4 regions of the Cronobacter malonaticus LMG 23826 genome follow, and region 3 is predicted to be linked to each of the others. Evidence: predicted binding sites of a transcription regulator. Region 3 holds the regulator's gene; each other region holds the start of a gene.
The links. Region 3 encodes LexA, which represses DNA repair genes until DNA is damaged. Its sites were predicted from a motif close to TNCTGTATGTACATACAGNA; they were not measured.

Region 1 (3,652 bases), 2.1 Mb from region 3:
GCGGTACGGCCCATGTCGATCAGCGGTTCAACGGAAATCAGCAGCGCCACCAGCGTAACCGGCAGGCCCATCGCTGGCAGTACGATCAGCGCGGCGAAGGTCGCACCGCCGCCGACGCCCGCCACACCGGCGGAGCTTAAGGTCACGATGCCGACGAGCGTTGCGATCCACACCGGGTCGAGCGGGTTAATACCGACCGTCGGCGCGACCATCACCGCGAGCATGGTCGGATAGAGACCCGCGCAGCCGTTCTGGCCAATTGTCGCGCCAAAGGACGCCGCGAAAGAGGCGATGGATTCCGGCACGCCCAGGCGACGCGTCTGCGCTTCTACATTCAGCGGAATGCTCGCCGCGCTGGAGCGGCTGGTGAAGGCAAACGTCAGCACCGGCCACACTTTGCGGAAGTAACGCAGCGGGCTGACGCCATTCACGGCCAGCAGGATACCGTGAACCACAAACATAATGCCCAGGCCCAGATAGGAGGCGACCACAAAGCTGCCGAGCTTGATGATGTCCTGCAGGTTAGAGCCTGCGACGACTTTGGTCATCAGCGCCAGCACGCCGTATGGCGTCAGCTGCATCACCAGACGCACCAGCTTCATCACCCAGCTCTGCAGGATGTCGATAGCGGCCAGCACGCGCTCGCCTTTCGGCGCGTCATCTTTCAGCAGTTTCAGCGCCGCTACGCCCAGGAACGCCGCGAAAATCACCACGCTGATGATGGACGTCGGGCTTGCGCCGGTGAGGTCGGCGAACGGGTTTTTCGGAATGAAAGAGAGGATCAGCTGCGGTACGGTCAGATCGGCGACTTTACCGGCGTAGTTAGTCTGAATGGCATTCAGACGCGCCGTTTCCGCGCTGCCCTGCACCAGACCTTCCGCCGTCAGGCCGAAGAGATTGGTCACCAGCACGCCGACCAGCGCCGCGATAAGCGTGGTAAACAGCAGCGTACCGATGGTCAGCACACTGATTTTACCCAGCGACGAAGCGTTATGCAGACGCGCCACGGCGCTCAGGATCATCGCGAACACCAGCGGCATCACGATCATCTGCAGCAGTTGCACATAGCCGTTGCCGACAATGTTGAACCACTGGATGGAGGTTTTCAGCGTCTCGCTGTCAGAACCATAGATGGTGTGCAGCGCCAGGCCAAAGATCACGCCCATCGCGAGACCGAGTAATACTTTTTTTGCCAGGCTCCACTGGGTGTGGCGCGTGCGCGCCAGCAACAGCAGCAGAACCACGAACGCGACAACGTTCGCTATCAGTGGAAGATTCATCCCCGTTCTCCTGATTTTTTTATAACCGGCACGGCCGAAATGGCATGCCTTTATGCCGCAAAGGGTATCAGAATCAAAACAGGGTGCCTTATATCCAAATGGAATGGTTTATATCAAAACGCAATTTCAGTTTATTTACTGTTCCATCTGGTGATGAATAAAGCGATTAAAGGTGTTTTGCAGTGAATTAATGGCGGCCGACGACCACTTCATTGCGCTACTGTCGGTCATGCTTTGCGGCATCCACACCGCCCAGACAAACAGCGCCATGCATAACACGCGCTCAAGCTGATTGCCTTTTTGCGGATAGAGCAGCGGCAGGCGAAAGCGCCAGCGGCAGGGCCACAATAGCGGCACGCCGGCGGGCGTTATCATATCGGCGAGAATATGGCTGAGATAACCGAGCACCAGCCCTTGCAGCGCATCGGCAGGTAGTATCCAGGTTTCCGGCACTTTCAGAAGAAACTGCGTCAACCCGCCGAAGACCGCCAGCAGACTGTGCGTAAACCCCCGGTGGCCGAACATCCGCGCTACGGGTTTTGATATCCACTTTAGCCGCTGCCCCAGGAACGATTTCGGGTGATCGATATCGGGCAGCAGGCAGGTGAGAATGGCGGAGGGGATAATATGCCACCAGTCGCCCTGCGCCAGCACAGGGGTCAGCTCGGCATTTTTGGCAAATACCGCGCAGGCAATCGAAAAAAGCAGGTGGCCTTCCGCCGTCATGATAAAACCCTGTAACTGTCAATCTATCCAGTATAGGGTTTTTATACAGTAGAGAAAAGTGGTGACGGTGTAACACTTTGTCACCGCAGCCCGCATGACGCCTCGCGTTGCGCTCAGCGGGCGAGCCAGCCGCCGTCCACCGCCAGGGTATAACCGTTCACATAATCTGATGCCTTTGAGGCGAGAAAGATCACCGGCCCCTGTAGATCCTCCGGCGTACCCCAACGGCCTGCCGGAATACGCGCCAGAATTTCCTCATTGCGTTCGGCATCTTCGCGCAGCGCCTGCGTATTGTTGGTCGCCATATAGCCCGGCGCGATGCCGTTCACGTTGATGCCATACGGCGCCCATTCGTTGGCGAGCAGTCGTGTCAGGCCCAGCACGCCGCTTTTCGACGCGGTGTAAGAGGGTACGCGAATGCCGCCCTGAAAAGAGAGCATGGAGGCGACGTTAATGATTTTTCCGCCGCTGCCCTGAGCGATAAACTGCCTGGCGACGGCCTGCGAGAGAAAGAACAGGGTTTTCAGGTTGAGATCCATGACGTCATCCCAGTCCTTTTCGCTGAAATCGAGCGCGTCATCGCGGCGGATGATCCCGGCGTTGTTTACCAGAATATCGATACGCCCCAGCGCGTCGACGGCCTCTGTGACGAGCGGCTGCACCGGCGCCGTGGCTAAATCCGCCTCAATCGCGACAAAACGGCGGCCCAGCGCGTGGACTTTCGCGGCGGTCTCCCGCGCAGGACGACGGCTGACGCCTGCGATATCGCACCCGGCGGCGGCGAGCCCGAGCGCCATGCCTTGTCCCAGCCCGGTATTGCACCCGGTCACCATCGCCACTTTTCCGGCAAGCGAGAATGTCTCCAGCATGTTCCGTTCCTCATTGACTCATCAGTGCGGCGCAGGGAAAGTCCCTTTCGCATTCAGAGCAATGATAGGAGCCGCCGGAAGAAAAAACAAAGCTAAATGAAACTGTGTTTTAAAAATATGACGAAGGGCGGTTTTTTCTGGAATATAAACCCAAAACCGCTGCCGGGCGGCGGCAGCGGAGTGTGGTTTACCCTTTCAGATGCCAGGGCTCAAGTTCGGTCAGCGAGTTCAGACGCACGTTGGCGAGCGCCCAGCGCGCGTCGCTGCGGTTCTCTTCGGCCGGAACCACAATGGAGCGCATACGCGCCGCTTTGGTGGCGACCATGCCGTTAACGGAATCTTCCAGCGTCACGCAGCAGAGCGGATCGACGCCAAGCTTTGCCGCCGCGTCCAGATAGACCTGCGGGTGCGGCTTGCTGTAAGGCAGATGTTCGGCGGACGCGAGCACGTCAAACTGCTCGCGCAGATCAAACAGCGTCAGTACGCGATCCAGCATCCGCAGCGGCGAAGCGGAGGCGAGGCCGACCTTCAGCCCCTGCGCTTTACAAAGCGCAATCGCGTCTGCCACGCCCGGCAGCAGCGGGCGTTTTTCTTCCACCAGCGTCATGGCGCGGGTAATAATGCGCTGCGTCACTTCATCCAGTGACGGCCCGTTCCACGGCTGCTGCGCGAACCACAGCGCCACCACCAGATCGATGCGCAGGCCCAGCGTGTCGGGCAACTCATGGCGGCGGGAGGTATCCACCCCGAGCGTTGCCATAACTTCCAGTTCCGCCT
Region 2 (3,652 bases), 1.7 Mb from region 3:
CCCTGATCGTGCAGGACATGGGCATTATGGAGCTGGATATTCCGCCCATCGAGCTGCACGCCAGCACCCAGTGTGATATCCGCAGCGTCGAGAAAGCGAAATTCCTCTCCGACGCCGGTTTCTCGCAAATCGTGCTGGCGCGCGAGCTGAACCTCAACCAGATCCGCGCCATTCATGAGAACACCGACGCCACCATCGAATTCTTTATTCACGGCGCGCTGTGCGTGGCCTATTCAGGCCAGTGCAATATCTCCCATGCCCAGACCGGGCGCAGCGCCAACCGCGGCGACTGCTCGCAGGCCTGCCGCCTGCCGTATACCCTGAAAGACGATCAGGGCCGCGTGGTGGCGTATGAGAAACACCTGCTGTCGATGAAAGACAACGATCAAACCGCCAACCTGGCGGCGCTGATTGACGCAGGCGTGCGCTCCTTCAAGATTGAAGGGCGCTATAAAGATATGAGCTACGTGAAAAACATCACGGCGCATTACCGTCAGATGCTCGACGCGATTATTGAAGATCGCGGCGATCTGGCGCGTTCCTCCGCCGGTAATACGGCGCACTATTTCGTGCCGTCCACCGAGAAAACCTTCCACCGCGGCAGCACCGACTACTTCGTTAACGCCCGTAAGATAGATATTGGCGCGTTCGACACCCCGACGTTCGTCGGCCTGCCGGTCGGCGAAGTGCTGAGCGTCGGCAAAGAGCATCTGGATGTGGAAGTCACCGAGCCGCTCGCGAACGGCGACGGGCTGAACGTCATGATCAAACGCGAAGTGGTGGGCTTTCGCGTCAATGTGGCGGAAAAAACCGGTGAAAACCGCTACCGCGTCTTCCCGAACGAGATGCCAGCGGCGCTGAAAACGCTGCGCCCGCACCACAAGCTTAACCGCAACCTCGATCACAACTGGCAGCAGGCGCTGCTGAAAACCTCCAGCGAGCGCCGCATCGGTGTGGATATCGAACTCGGCGGCTGGCAGGAACAGCTGATTCTGACACTAACCAGCGAAGATGGCGTCAGCGTGACGCATACGCTTGACGGGCAGTTCGATGAAGCCAACAACCCGGAAAAAGCGCTGACCAGCCTGAAAGAGGGCCTGGCGAAACTGGGGCAGACTATCTATTTCGCCCGCGACGTGCAGATTACGCTGCCGGGCGCGCTGTTTGTGCCTAACAGCCAGCTCAACGCGTTCCGCCGTGAAGCTATCGAGGCGCTGGACGCCGCGCGTCTGGCGAATTACCAGCGCGGCGTGCGCAAGCCGGTTTCCGTGCCGCCACCGGTCTACCCGGAAACGCACCTGAGCTTCCTCGCGAATGTCTACAACCATAAGGCGCGTGAATTTTACCATCGCTATGGCGTGCAGCTTATTGACGCCGCGTATGAAGCGCACGAGGAAAAAGGCGACGTCCCGGTGATGATCACCAAACACTGCCTGCGCTTTGCCTTTAACCTCTGCCCGAAACAGGCGAAGGGCAACATCAAGAGCTGGAAGGCGACGCCGATGCAGCTGGTGCACGGCGACGAAGTGTTAACCCTGCGTTTTGACTGCAAACCCTGCGAAATGCACGTGGTCGGCAAAATCAAAAATCATATCCTGAAAATGCCGCAGCCGGGCAGCGTGGTCGCCTCCATCAGCCCGGAAGACCTGTTGAAAACCCTGCCAAAACGCAAAAACGCCTGATTATCCTTCCCCGAAAAGCCAGAGCCTGCGCTCTGGCTTTTTTTTTGTCTGCACGCCATACCGCTCAACAAACCCGCACAAACTGGCCGTTCTCCAGGCAATTGCGCCGCTTCGCTTAAAAATAGGGTTGTCAGAATAGTACAAATCAAACTACTGTATATAAACACAGTAAATAACAACATAATGAATGGATGGAGTACGCCATGTTAATGATGCGACTCTTGCCACAGCCTGATGCCGAGGGGTTGCCGCTGTTCCTTGAGACAGTGGCCTGCGGATTTCCGTCGCCCGCTCAGGATTACGTCGAAAAGCGTGTAAGCCTTGACGCGCACTGCATTGTGCATCCGAACGCCACCTATTTTTTGCGGGCGGCCGGGGAGTCGATGAACGGCGCCGGGATCGAGGATGGCGATCTGCTGGTGGTGGACAGCGCCCTGAAGCCGCAGGAGGGCGACATTGTCGTGGCCGCGCTGGAAGGGGAGTTCACCGTGAAAACCCTGCGTCTGCACCCGGTGGCGCAACTGGTGCCGATGAACCCGGATTTCGCGCCGATCCCGCTTGGCGGTGACGCCGAGGTGGTGATTTTCGGCGTGGTCACTTGGGTGCTGAAGAAGAGGCGCTGAAATGTACGCGCTGGTGGATGTGAACAGCTTTTACGCCTCCTGCGAGATGGTGTTTCGCCCGGATCTGCGGGATAAACCGGTCGTGGTATTGAGCAACAACGACGGTTGCGTCATTGCCCGCAGCCGCCAGGCAAAGGCGCTTGGCATCACTATGGCGGAACCCTATTTCAAACAGCGCGCGCTCTTTGAGCGTCATCGCGTGGCGGTCTTCAGCTCCAACTACGCGTTTTACGCCGACATGAGCAAGCGCGTGATGGATATTCTCGAAGAGATGGCGCCGCAGGTGGAGATCTACTCGATCGACGAGGCGTTTGTCGATCTGCGTGGCGTCAGTAACGTCATGTCGCTGACCACGTTTACTCATGAGATCCGCGACCGCCTCTGGCGCGAAACCCATCTGCCGGTCGGCGTGGGTATCGCGCCGACTAAAACGCTCGCCAAGCTCGCCAATCTCGCCACTAAAAAATGGCCGAAGTCGGGCGGGGTGGTCGATCTCTCCGATCCCGCCCGGCTGCGCAGGGCGCTGGCGCATTTTAACGTGGATGAAGTGTGGGGCGTCGGGCGCAGGCTCAGCAAAAAGCTGGCGGCGATGGGCATTGAGACCGCGTTTGATCTCGCCAACAGCCCGGCGTGGGTGATCCGCAAAAATTTTAACGTGGTGCTGGAGCGCACCGTGCGCGAGCTGCGCGGCGAGCCGTGTCTGGCGATGGATGAATTTGTCGCGCCGAAACAGCAGATCGTGTGCAGCCGTTCGTTTGGCTACCGGGTCACGGCTTACCAGGATATGCGTCAGGCGGTCTGCGCCTGGGCGGAGCGCGCCGCGGAGAAACTGCGTCAGGAGCATCAGTTCTGCCGCCAGGTGGCGGTGTTTATCCGCACCAGCCCGCATGACGAGCCGGACAACCGCTACAGCAATCAGGCGCTCTGCCAGGCGCTGACGCCCACCAACGACACCCGCGAAATCGTGCGGCTGGCGGTAAGCGCGCTGGACGCCATCTGGCGCGAAGGCTATCGCTATATCAAAGCGGGCGTCATGCTGGGGGATTTTTTCAGCCAGGGCGTGGCGCAGCTTAATCTCTTCGACGAACACCCGCCGCAGGCCAACAGCGCGCCACTAATGCATCTGCTGGATGAATATAATCGCTCAGGCAGGGGAAAGCTCTGGTTCGCAGGCCAGGGGATCGTAAAACCCTGGGCGATGAAGCGCGAATTCCTTTCGCCCGGTTACACCACCCGTTTCAGTGAATTACCGCGCGCGAGTTTGTGGTGAGGCGGGCGAAAACCTTTACGGCGTCTTTACGCCTTCGCCGCGCTGCCGGTTAAACCAGGCCATAAAGCGCTGCGCGC
Region 3 (3,652 bases):
AATCGCCTCGTAAGAGAAGTCGGCGGCGATCTCTTCCATCAACGCGACGGCATTCTGCTGGGCTTTCTCGTGCGAGATTTTTTTGGTGCGCGCTTCGTCTTCAACGGCGCGAGCAATCGCTTTTGACGAGAGCAGTTTATTAAAGAGATCCTGGCGCGCAGGCAGGCGCGGACCGACGGCGGCGAGGCGCTGACGGGCGAAGTGCATACGCGCCACGCGCGCCAGTTTCTGGGCGATGCGTTTGTCGGTGCCGTGCTCGGTCGCCATGCGGCGCAGCGATACGGGCGGTGAGAAGCGCACAAAGCTGTCGCGACCAAGCCACGAGACCGCAAAGAATTTCTGAATGCCGTTCAGCATGCGCAGCGGCGGGTTTTCCTCGCCTTTTTCTCGCCCCGGTGAGCGGCCAAACATGACCGACACCGGCACCATCTGGACGTCGAGATCCGGGTTGCTGCGGTGCAGATCGAGATAATTGTGGAACAGTTTGATCGATTCTTCTTTCGGCGTGTAGTAGGTAAACACGCGCGGGCCGCCATGGATAAACACATAGCGCGGCAGTTCGGTGCCGTCGATGACCAGCGGATCCAGCGGATCGGGCAGATCGTGCTCCAGGCACTGCGCCCGCAGCGTCAGGAGATCCGCCTTCGAGTTATACGGCAACACGTACATAATAGGGCGTGACGTATCCAGCCCAAGTTCGGGGCAGGGCGCCGCCGGGATGGACTTGCTTTTTACCAGCACGCTTAATGGTAAATTAAGTAATTTGTAGTAAATTCGTGGCCAACCGGACATAAACGATGTAAAGCCTCTGGTTAATAATGCAATTGCGGCGCAAGAATATCAGAAACTCCGTAGAATTTCTGTGGTGCTTCTTTATCGAAGCGCATTAGCATTGACGCCTGAATTTAAAAAAGGTTTCTTGTCATGGCCAATAACACCACGGGGTTAACCCGAATTATTAACGCTGCCGGCTATTCCTGGAAGGGATTACGCGCCGCCTGGAAAAATGAAGCTGCATTTCGCCAGGAAGGGGTTGCCGTGATAGCGGCAATTCTTATCGCCTGCTGGCTGGATGTCGATCCTGTCACCCGCGTGCTGCTGATTGGCTCCGTTACGCTGGTAATGATTGTCGAAATTCTCAACAGCGCCATTGAAGCGGTGGTGGATCGCATCGGCCCTGAATTTCATGAGCTTTCAGGGCGCGCCAAAGATATGGGCTCCGCTGCCGTTCTGCTGTCGATTATCCTCGCGCTGATCGTGTGGGTCACGCTGCTCTGGCAGCATTTGCGATAAGTTTTCCAGAAATCGCGAAAGAAGCGCTTTTTTAACCGGTTATGGTTTTAAAATCACCTTTAGCTGTATATACTCACAGCATCACTGTATATGCACCCAGGGGGCGGAATGAAAGCATTAACTACCAGGCAACAAGAGGTGTTTGATCTCATTCGGGATCACATCAGCCAGACCGGCATGCCGCCTACGCGTGCGGAAATCGCGCAACGTCTGGGTTTCCGTTCACCGAACGCCGCGGAAGAGCACCTTAAAGCGCTGGCGCGTAAAGGGGTGATTGAGATTGTCTCCGGCGCGTCGCGCGGTATCCGTCTGTTGCAGGAAGACGAAACCGGCCTGCCGCTGATAGGGCGCGTGGCGGCGGGCGAACCGCTGCTGGCTCAGCAACATATCGAAGGGCATTATCAGGTTGATCCTGGCCTGTTTAAGCCAAACGCCGATTTTCTGCTGCGTGTTAGCGGGATGTCGATGAAAGATATCGGGATTATGGACGGCGATCTGCTGGCGGTTCATAAAACGCAGGATGTGCGTAACGGGCAGGTCGTCGTCGCGCGCATTGATGATGAAGTAACGGTGAAACGCCTGAAAAAACAGGGTAATACCGTTGAGCTTCTGCCGGAAAACAGCGAGTTTAAACCGATTGTGGTTGATCTGCGCGAGCATAACTTCTCAATCGAAGGTCTGGCCGTCGGCGTTATCCGCAACGGCGAATGGCTCTGATGCGTCACCCGGCTCTCTGAGGCCGCATTACCGTAACTGGCCCGCCCCGGTTACGGTAATGACTTCTCCCGTTAGCTAAAGCCCTTCATACTTTTTCTTCTTCGCGTAACGGCATCGGAACGCCATATGCCCTTTCTGACATCTACTGATAAAGCTCTCTGGCGCCTCGCGCTGCCAATGATTTTCTCCAATATCACCGTACCGCTCTTAGGCCTGGTCGATACCGCCGTTATAGGTCATCTCGACAGCCCCGTATACCTTGGCGGCGTCGCGGTGGGGGCTACCGCCACCAGTTTCCTGTTTATGCTGCTGCTCTTTTTACGCATGAGCACCACCGGGCTAACTGCGCAGGCGTTCGGCGCGCGCGATCCGGTAGCGCTGGCCCGCGCCCTGGTGCAGCCTATGGCGCTGGCGCTGATTGCCGGTGTGCTGATCATCGCCCTGCGCGAGCCGCTGATTCATCTGGCGCTGCATGTTACCGGCGGCAGCGACGCGGTGCTGACGCAGGCCCGGCGGTTTCTGGAGATCCGCTGGCTCAGCGCGCCCGCGGCGCTCGCTAATCTGGTGCTGCTTGGCTGGCTGTTAGGCGTGCAGTACGCCCGCGCGCCGGTGATCCTGCTGGTGGTCGGCAATCTGCTTAATATCGTGCTCGATCTCTGGTTCGTCATGGGGCTTGGCCTTAACGTCCAGGGCGCGGCGCTGGCGACAGCGATAGCGGAATACGCGACGCTTGGCATCGGTCTCATGATGGCAGCCCGCGTGCTGCGCCTGCGCGGTATTACCCTTTCGATGCTGAAAATGGCGTGGCGCGGCGGCGTTGGCAGGCTGCTTGCGCTTAACCGCGACATCATGCTGCGTTCGCTGCTGTTGCAGCTCTGCTTCGGTTCCATCACGGTGTTTGGCGCACGGCTCGGCAGCGATATCGTCGCGGTGAACGCCATTCTGATGACCCTTCTGACCTTCACCGCCTATGCGCTTGATGGCTTCGCCTATGCCGTAGAAGCCCATGCCGGGCAGGCCTTCGGCGCGCAGGATAAATCGCAGCTTAACAGCGTCTGGCGCGCGGCATGCCGACAAGCAGGGATGGTGGCGCTGGCATTCGCGCTGCTGTATGCAGTGGCGGGGCAGTACATTGTGTCGCTATTGACCTCATTACCTTCGCTCCAGGCGCTGGCGCAGCCCTATCTCTTCTGGCAGGCGATCCTGCCGGTCGTCGGCGTCTGGTGTTATCTGCTGGACGGTATGTTTATCGGCGCGACGCGCGGGGCGGAGATGCGCAACAGCATGGCCGTCGCGGCGCTCGGTTTTGGCCTGACGCTGCTCACACTGCCAGCGCTTGGCAACCATGGCCTGTGGCTGGCGCTCACCTTTTTCCTGGCGCTGCGTGGGTTGTCGCTCGGCTATTTATGGCGCCGGGGGCGTCTTTTGCACTGAGTTTCCCTGACGTATCACATCGCCCATAAAAGAAAATTTGTCGGCGTCAGCGCTTCGTTATGGTTAAAGATTCTGAATATCCCACCGGGGTTAAAATTGACGTCTAAAATAAGTAGTACGTTCAGCAAATGATGAAGATGACTCGGGCTGAACCCCCACAGGAAAACCTGTGAGACTGATTCACTACCGAATGTTAAGGAGACGTCTA
Region 4 (3,652 bases), 1.8 Mb from region 3:
TGGGTGGCGAACGATGTGCAGCCGCCAGGCCGCCGTCATCAGGAGTATCTCGCCACGCTTGAGCGTCTGTTACCGGCCCCTATGCTCGGCGAAATTCCGTGGCTGGGGGCCGAGCCTGACGTGACGCCTGCCGCGCAGTGGATTGATCTCAGCAAACTGACGCGCTAGGGCGTTATCCAGTGCATAAGCCGCGCATCGGTTAACTGCGCCGCGCTACCGCGGGCCACGGCGCGCCCGCGGTGCAGCAGGCAGAAGCGATCCGCTATCCGGCGGATAAAAGACAGATGGCGCTCCACCACTAACAGGCTCATTCCCCATTCGCGGCTAAGCCGTGTCAGCAGATCCGCAAGCCTCGGAATGAACGCCTGCCCGAGGCCGCGCGTCGGCTCATCCAGAATCAGCAGCCGTGGCCGCGTCACCAGCGCCTGGGCGAGCGTCAGCTGGAGTGCGACTTCCGGCGCAAGCCCGGCGGCCTGGGTGTGGCGATGTGTCCAGAGCGTCGGCAACAGTTCAAACACCGGCTCCGGGCTGGCCGCGGTCTCGGGCTGTGCCCGCAGCGCGATATGCAGATTCTCTTCCACCGTCAGCTGTGAAAAATAGCGCCGCTCCTGGGGCACGTAGCGGATGCCGAGCGCCGCGCGGGCGTCCGGGCCGACGCGCATTAATTCCTGCGGCGCGGCGCCAGCCTCATGCCAGAGCATGCTGCCGCTCTTAACCGGCAGATAGCCTGCCACGCAGTTCAGCAGCGTGGTTTTTCCCATGCCCGGCGCGCCGATAACGCAGGTGCACTCGCCGGGCAGAAGATCGAGGCTGACGTCCCACAGCGTATGCTGCGTGCCGTAAAAGTGGTTAACTGCGTGCAGACTTAACATGGCGCTTCTCCTTCAGACAGGGTATCGGAAAACAGCGTTAGCGCACGTGCTCTGATGCCGCGTGCGCGATGACTTCCCCGGCCTGCCCGTGCGTCCTGCAGTCGCTTCCCGCCAACGACGGGAAGAGGGTGTAGTTCCGGTAAACGGGATACTGCAATTCTCTTGCCAGCCAGTGAAATGCCCTTCGATCGCGTCTGAAATTGAGACTAAACCTGAAAGCCTGCGTCAGGCGCAGTGGGTTATCCTGGAAAAAGCCGGGCGGCGTGCACATTTTGAGTGCTGGTCAGGGCGTGGTTTTGGTGCAGCGTTGCGCAAAAGCAAAGCAGAAATATGTGAAAAGGATCGCGCAAAGCGCCGCGCGGAAAGCAAGGAAAATACTTCAAAACCCACCGGGAAAATTTTTTTCTGAGCCAGACGCGGGCGAGTGATGCGAAGCGGCGATGCGGCGCGCTTTCAGGGCTGGACGCAGTTATCCACTATTCCTGTGGATAACCTTGTGTATTAGAGTTAGAAAACGCGCCGTAAGCGAGAGCCGATGCGGCTTGCACCCGATCTGGCGCGAAAGCCGTCTTTTCAGGAAATCATTTTAAAATTAACGGGTTATTTAAAAGCAAGCGCTGAAGGAAAAGTGTCATCTGCTGCAACAAAAGTATCATGGCCTCGCTTGACAAATGTTAAAGGATAAAAAATTTTGGGGATAACCGCCCTCGTATAGTGTTTTATCCGGCGCACGGCCAAATTTGGTTCATACCAGATGGTAAAAATGCGGTGTGAACAAAATCCGCTAACCTGCTACTGATTTTATATCCAGTATTTATCGTTGGCAAAAATCGCTGCGGCGAGTAAAATTAACGCTCTGTCCGCGCAAATCTTCATCAGGTGTTTCTTCATGAGCAAACCGTTCAAACTCAATTCCGCTTTCAAACCTTCCGGCGACCAGCCCGAGGCTATCCGCCGCATCAAGGAAGGGCTGGAAGACGGGCTGGCGCACCAGACGCTGCTGGGTGTGACGGGCTCGGGGAAAACGTTCACCATGGCGAACGTCATCGCCGATTTGCAGCGCCCGACGATGGTGCTGGCGCCAAACAAAACGCTGGCGGCGCAGCTCTATGGCGAAATGAAAGAGTTTTTCCCGGAAAACGCCGTGGAATATTTCGTCTCGTACTACGACTACTACCAGCCGGAAGCGTATGTGCCGAGCTCCGATACCTTTATCGAGAAGGACGCGTCGGTGAATGAGCATATCGAGCAGATGCGTCTGTCGGCCACCAAAGCGCTGCTGGAGCGGCGCGACGTGGTCGTGGTGGCGTCGGTCTCCGCTATCTATGGTCTGGGCGACCCGGATCTCTACCTGAAGATGATGCTGCATCTCACCAAAGGGATGATCATCGACCAGCGCGCCATTCTGCGCCGCCTGACGGAGCTGCAATATACCCGCAACGATCAGGCGTTCCAGCGCGGTACCTTCCGCGTGCGCGGCGAGGTGATTGATATCTTCCCGGCGGAATCGGACGAGCTGGCGCTGCGCGTCGAGCTGTTCGACGAAGAGGTGGAGCGGCTGTCGCTGTTCGATCCACTCACCGGCACCGTCGATTCCATTATCCAGCGTTTCACCGTCTACCCGAAAACGCACTACGTCACCCCGCGTGAGCGCATTGTGCAGGCGATGGAAGAGATCAAAGTAGAGCTGGCGGAGCGCCGCAAAGTGCTGCTGGAAAACAACAAGCTGCTGGAAGAACAGCGCCTGACCCAGCGTACCCAGTTCGATCTCGAAATGATGAACGAGCTGGGGTACTGCTCCGGCATCGAAAACTATTCGCGCTATCTCTCCGGCCGGGGCCCTGGCGAAGCGCCGCCGACGCTGTTTGACTATCTGCCGGCGGATGGCCTGCTGGTGGTCGATGAATCGCACGTGACTATTCCGCAGATCGGCGGGATGTATCGCGGCGACCGCGCGCGTAAAGAGACGCTGGTGGAATATGGTTTCCGCCTGCCGTCGGCGCTGGATAACCGCCCGCTGAAATTTGAAGAGTTCGAAGCGCTGGCACCGCAGACGGTGTATGTTTCGGCGACGCCCGGCAACTATGAGCTGGAAAAATCGGGCGGCGAGATTATCGACCAGGTGGTGCGCCCGACCGGTCTGCTCGATCCGATTATCGAAGTGCGTCCGGTGGCGACCCAGGTGGACGATTTGCTGTCGGAAATCCGCAAGCGCGTCGCCATTAACGAGCGCGTGCTGGTGACGACGCTCACCAAGCGTATGGCGGAAGATTTAACCGAGTATCTGGAAGAGCACGGCGAAAAAGTGCGCTATCTGCACTCGGATATCGATACCGTGGAACGTATGGAGATTATCCGCGATTTGCGTCTTGGCGAGTTCGACGTGCTGGTGGGCATCAACCTGCTCCGTGAGGGGCTGGATATGCCGGAAGTGTCGCTGGTGGCTATTCTCGACGCCGACAAAGAGGGCTTCCTGCGCTCCGAACGTTCGCTTATCCAGACGATTGGCCGCGCGGCGCGTAACGTGAACGGCAAGGCGATTCTCTACGGCGATAAAATCACGCCGTCAATGGCGAAGGCGATTGGCGAAACCGAACGCCGTCGTGAGAAACAGCAGGCGTATAACGAAGAGCACGGCATTGTGCCGCAGGGGCTTAACAAGAAAGTGGTCGATATTCTGGCGCTTGGCGAGAATATCGCGAAAACCAAGCCGAAAGGACGCGGAAAAGGGCGCACCGTGGCGGATGCTGAAGCCGCTGAACTGGCGCTGACGCCGAAAG

Region 1: AFK66_RS11065 (metal-dependent hydrolase) is a predicted target of LexA. The motif match lies at 2,020-2,039, and genes of this name have one in related genera.
Region 2: umuD (translesion error-prone DNA polymerase V autoproteolytic subunit) is a predicted target of LexA. The motif match lies at 1,834-1,853, and genes of this name have one in related genera.
Region 4: uvrB (excinuclease ABC subunit UvrB) is a predicted target of LexA. The motif match lies at 1,666-1,685, and genes of this name have one in related genera.

Annotation. Positions count from the first base shown of each region.
Region 1 covers NZ_CP013940.1:2,344,798-2,348,449, reverse strand. Annotated here, with positions in the region: gene AFK66_RS11070 (L-cystine transporter) at 1-1,280, opposite strand, end outside; gene AFK66_RS11065 (metal-dependent hydrolase) at 1,416-2,006, opposite strand; gene kduD (2-dehydro-3-deoxy-D-gluconate 5-dehydrogenase KduD) at 2,120-2,875, opposite strand; gene hxpB (hexitol phosphatase HxpB) at 3,063-3,652, opposite strand, start outside.
Region 2 covers NZ_CP013940.1:1,949,798-1,953,449, forward strand. Annotated here, with positions in the region: gene AFK66_RS09290 (peptidase U32 family protein) at 1-1,682, shown strand, start outside; gene umuD (translesion error-prone DNA polymerase V autoproteolytic subunit) at 1,886-2,305, shown strand; gene umuC (translesion error-prone DNA polymerase V subunit UmuC) at 2,307-3,575, shown strand.
Region 3 covers NZ_CP013940.1:293,423-297,074, forward strand. Annotated here, with positions in the region: gene plsB (glycerol-3-phosphate 1-O-acyltransferase PlsB) at 1-792, opposite strand, end outside; gene AFK66_RS01380 (diacylglycerol kinase) at 925-1,293, shown strand; gene lexA (transcriptional repressor LexA) at 1,402-2,010, shown strand; gene dinF (MATE family efflux transporter DinF) at 2,137-3,444, shown strand; gene AFK66_RS01395 (CsbD family protein) at 3,652-3,652, shown strand, end outside.
Region 4 covers NZ_CP013940.1:2,753,552-2,757,203, reverse strand. Annotated here, with positions in the region: gene bioD (dethiobiotin synthase) at 1-168, shown strand, start outside; gene AFK66_RS12970 (ABC transporter ATP-binding protein) at 165-872, opposite strand; gene AFK66_RS12965 (hypothetical protein) at 934-1,281, shown strand; gene uvrB (excinuclease ABC subunit UvrB) at 1,762-3,652, shown strand, end outside.